2 regions of the Cronobacter turicensis genome follow, and region 1 is predicted to be linked to the other one. Evidence: predicted binding sites of a transcription regulator. Region 1 holds the regulator's gene; the other holds the start of a gene.

Region 1 (2,201 bases):
TGCGTGGTGGCGCATCATCATCCGCTGGCGCAGCATGAAGGCGCGCTAAGCGATGACAGGCTGCGTGATTACCCGTCGCTGGTGCTGGAAGATACCTCGCGATCGCTGCCCAAACGCATCACCTGGCTGCTGGATAACCAGCGACGCGTGGTGGTGCCGGACTGGCACTGCGCCGCTGATGCGCTTAGCGAAGGGCTCTGTATCGGCATGGTGCCGACGCATTTCGCCAAGCCATGGCTGGATCGCGAAGAGTGGCGCGCGCTGACGCTGGAAAACCCGTTCCCGGACGCCGCCTGCTGCCTGACGTGGCGACAAAGCGACGCCTCGCCCGCGCTGCGCTGGCTGCTTGATTATCTGGGGGACAGTGAAACGCTGAACAAGGAGTGGCTGCGGGAGCCGCAGTGATACGGCTCCCGGAAGGGATTAACGACGATAGTCGCGGAACGGGCCGTCCGCCACCGAGCGGCGTTCGATAAGGCGCGGGTGCACCTCGATGGTCTGCGACTCTTCGCGTTTGTTAACGATGCGATCGAGCAGCATATTGAACGCGGTCTGGCCCAGCGTCTCTTTCGGCTGATGGATTGTCGTCAGCGCCGGGCTGAAGAAGCGGGCGTTGCGTACGTTATCGTAGCCGATAATCGAAATATCCTGCGGCACGCGCAGGCCCATCTCATCGGCCGCGCAGATAGCGCCCATCGCCATGATATCGCCGCCGCAGAAGACGGCGGTAGGGCGCTGCGGCTGCGAGAGGATCTGCTGCATCGCGCGATAACCGGATTCCGGTTCGAAATCGCCCTGCACGATCCAGTTCTCCGGCACCTTGATGGCCGCTTCTTCCAGCGCTTTCATGAAGCCGGAAAAACGCCCGACGCCGGTGTTGCGCTCAAGCTGCCCCGGGATCACGCCGATATCGCGATGGCCGCGCTCGATAAGATAACGCCCCGCGAGATAACCGCCCTGGAACGCGTTATCGATAACCGAGTCGGTGAAATCCGCTTTAGCTTCGCCCCAGTCCATCACCACCATCGGGATATGACGGTACTCTTCGAGCGTGGACAGCAGCGGCTCCGGGTATTCCGAACACATCACCAGCAGGCCGTCGACGCGCTTTTGCGCCATCATCGACAGATACGCGCGCTGTTTTTCCAGATTGTTATGCGCATTACCGAGGATCAGCGTATAGCCTTTTGCAAAGCAGCTGTTTTCTACAGCTTCGATGATTTCTGCAAAGTAGGGCGCTTCGCTACTGGTCGCCAGCAGCCCGATAGATTTGGTGTGGTTCACCTTCAGGCTGCGCGCCACGGCGCTTGGCGAATAATGTAATTCTTTGATAGCCGCCCATACCGCGTTGCGCGTCTCTTCCGCCACAAAACGGGTTTTGTTAATTACATGTGAGACTGTTGTTGTGGAAACGTTGGCTCGCTTCGCGACGTCTTTAATTGTTGCCATTAATAATCACTCCAGACCCCTGGCTGAGCCCTGCAAAATCACGGGTTAATCGTTTGCCTGTACACACCCCTGTTTGCCACGAGGGGACGTGCGGCATGCCGGGAAACGCGACATTTATCGTGAGGAGGGGTCGATGGCCGGTACCGAATAAAGTAGCGACGAATTTTGGCTTATCTTTATCGAAAGGGGAAGAGGGAAAACGCATATCTGGTTAAATGTCGCAGGATTTTTCGGCCCGTTTATGCAAAAATGCGCACTACCTGATTTTTATGGGGTCTTTAAGGAGAATACCATGAGTACCGATCTGAAATTTTCGCTGGTCACTACCCTTGTTGTGCTGGGTCTTATTGTGGCGGGCGCTTTTACCGCCATCCTGCATTAAGCGCCAGGCGGGAGTGCGCCTGCGTTCTCCCGCTTTCTTATACCATTCCTGCGCTTAAACGCCTTTCGCTCGCCGTTCCCTTTCTTTTTCACGCTATTTCCTTATGATTCGCTAATAACAATTTTTGCGTGTTCTTTAACACTCGCGCAATAATATTTTGCTGTTTTTGTCACTTATCTTTTCCGACTGAAAGTGCCATCCTTTCTGCATCCTGCTGTAACGTCGGGCATTCCCCGGCGCTGTTGTACAATTTCTGGAGCAATGAATGAAAGTCAATTTCCCGTTACTGGCACTGGCGATTGGTGCTTTTGGCATTGGCACGACCGAGTTTTCCCCGATGGGGCTGTTGCCGGTAATAGCGAACGGCGTC
Region 2 (2,201 bases), 1.0 Mb from region 1:
ACGCTGCCGGGGCGTTTCCAGATTGTGAGCGAGGCCCCGCGCATCATTCTGGATGTCGCTCATAATCCGCACGCGGCGGGGTATCTGGCGCAGCGGCTCGAACAGTCGCCGTCCGCCGGGCGCGTACTGGCGGTTATCGGCATGCTGCATGATAAAGATATCGCCGGCACCCTCGCCTGTCTGGAGAGGGTCGTGGATAGCTGGTATTGTGCCCCTCTGGACGGGCCGCGCGGCGCCCGCGCCGAAGAGCTTGCGGAACATCTGCAGGCCAGCGCTGTCTTTGATAGCGTGGCGCAGGCCTGGCATGCGGCGCTGGCCGACGCGCAGCCTGCCGATACGGTACTGGTATGCGGGTCGTTTCATACCGTCGCACAGGTAATGGAAGAGATGGACGCGGGGAGACGAGGTGGCGAGTAAGTTTCAGAACCGATTAGTCGGCACGATTGTGCTGGTGGCGCTGGGGGTTATCGTGCTGCCAGGGCTGCTGGACGGCCAGAAAAAACATTATCAGGATGAGTTCGCGGCGATCCCGCTGGTGCCGAAGCCTGGCGATCGCGACGAGCCGGATATGCTGCCTGCCGCGACGCAGGCGTTGCCGTCTCAGCCGCCGGAAGGCGCGGCGGAAGAGGTGAGGGCCGGTAACGCGGCGACTTCTTCCATCGATACCACGCGGCTGCCTGCCGAAACCGGCGCGGAGCTTGATGAAGTGCCGGTGACGCCTGCGAAGCCGAAGGCGTCGGAGCCCGCGAAAACGCGCGCTGCCGATAAGCCTCAGAACAAGCCGCAGCGGGATAGAACCGACGAGCAGCTGGCGATGGTGAGCGAGGCCGAAGCGCCAGCGCCTGCGAAAACCACGCCGCCGGAGAAACCGCAAACGCCGCCAGCGGGCAAGGCGTATGTCGTGCAGCTCGGCGCGCTGAAAAATGCCGATAAAGTGAACGAAATAGTCGGCAAACTGCGCTCGGCGGGTTACCGGGCGTATACGTCGCCGTCCACGCCGGTGCAGGGGAAAATCACCCGCATTCTGGTAGGGCCGGAGGCGTCGAAAGATAAGTTAAAATCGTCGCTGGGCGAGCTGAATAGCCTGTCGGGGCTGAACGGCGTGATAATGAATTACAGCGTGAACTAAGCGGTCCGGCGCCTTTTTCGCAGGCGCACCGAGAAACCGCATCGCGCCACAGACGGCCCGCAGCAGGCGCATTTTTACCGCCCGCGGGCGTAACGGACGGATGGCGTTGAAGATTTTTTCAACGCCATTTTTTATTAACGCGTGGAAAGGAAATCCCTACGCAAACGTTTTCTTTTTCTGTTAGAATGCGCCCCGAACCGGATGTCAGGGCGTTTTATCGTGGGACACATTCATGGTCTGGATAGATTACGCCATCATTGCAGTAGTGGGTTTCTCGTGCCTGGTCAGCCTCATCCGCGGCTTCGTGAGAGAGGCGTTGTCGCTGGTCACCTGGGGCTGCGCTTTCTTTGTCGCCAGTCATTACTACACTTACCTGGCAGTCTGGTTCACCGGCTTTGAAGACGAACTGGTACGTAATGGGATTGCTATCGCGGTGCTGTTTATCGCGACGCTTATCGTCGGTGCGATAGTCAACTATGTGATTGGCGCGCTGGTGGAGAAAACCGGCCTGTCGGGTACAGACAGGGTGTTGGGGATCTGTTTCGGCGCCTTGCGAGGCGTGCTGATTGTCGCCGCCATTCTGTTCTTTCTTGATACCTTCACGGGCCTGTCCAAAAGCGAGGACTGGCAAAAGTCGCAGCTCATCCCACAGTTCAGTTTCATCATCAGATGGTTTTTTGACTATCTGCAAAGCTCGTCAAGTTTCCTGCCCCGGTAATCGTGCCGGGGGCGGTCTTTGAATTGAGGAAAAGACAACATGTGCGGTATTGTCGGGATCGCCGGTGTTATGCCGGTCAACCAGTCGATTTATGACGCGTTATCGGTGCTTCAGCACCGCGGGCAGGATGCCGCAGGCATCATCACCATCGATGCGAATAATTGCTTCCGTCTGCGTAAAGCGAACGGCCTGGTGAATGATGTATTCGAAGCCCGCCACATGCAGCGTCTGCAGGGCAATATGGGTATCGGCCATGTGCGCTACCCGACAGCAGGCAGCTCCAGCGCCTCTGAAGCCCAGCCGTTCTATGTGAACTCGCCCTACGGCATTACGCTTGCCCATAACGGCAACCTG

What was found. Region 1 encodes PurR, which represses purine synthesis genes. Its sites were predicted from a motif close to CANGCAAACGTTTGCNTG; they were not measured.
Region 2: cvpA (colicin V production protein) is a predicted target of PurR. The motif match lies at 1,287-1,304, and genes of this name have one in related genera.

Annotation. Positions count from the first base shown of each region.
Region 1 covers NZ_CP165997.1:2,290,322-2,292,522, reverse strand. The annotation lists gene punR (DNA-binding transcriptional activator PunR) at 1-405, shown strand, start outside; gene purR (HTH-type transcriptional repressor PurR) at 424-1,449, opposite strand; gene AB8W27_RS10955 (YnhF family membrane protein) at 1,742-1,831, shown strand; gene AB8W27_RS10950 (MFS transporter) at 2,097-2,201, shown strand, end outside.
Region 2 covers NZ_CP165997.1:1,293,443-1,295,643, forward strand. The annotation lists gene folC (bifunctional tetrahydrofolate synthase/dihydrofolate synthase) at 1-417, shown strand, start outside; gene dedD (cell division protein DedD) at 407-1,129, shown strand; gene cvpA (colicin V production protein) at 1,362-1,847, shown strand; gene purF (amidophosphoribosyltransferase) at 1,887-2,201, shown strand, end outside.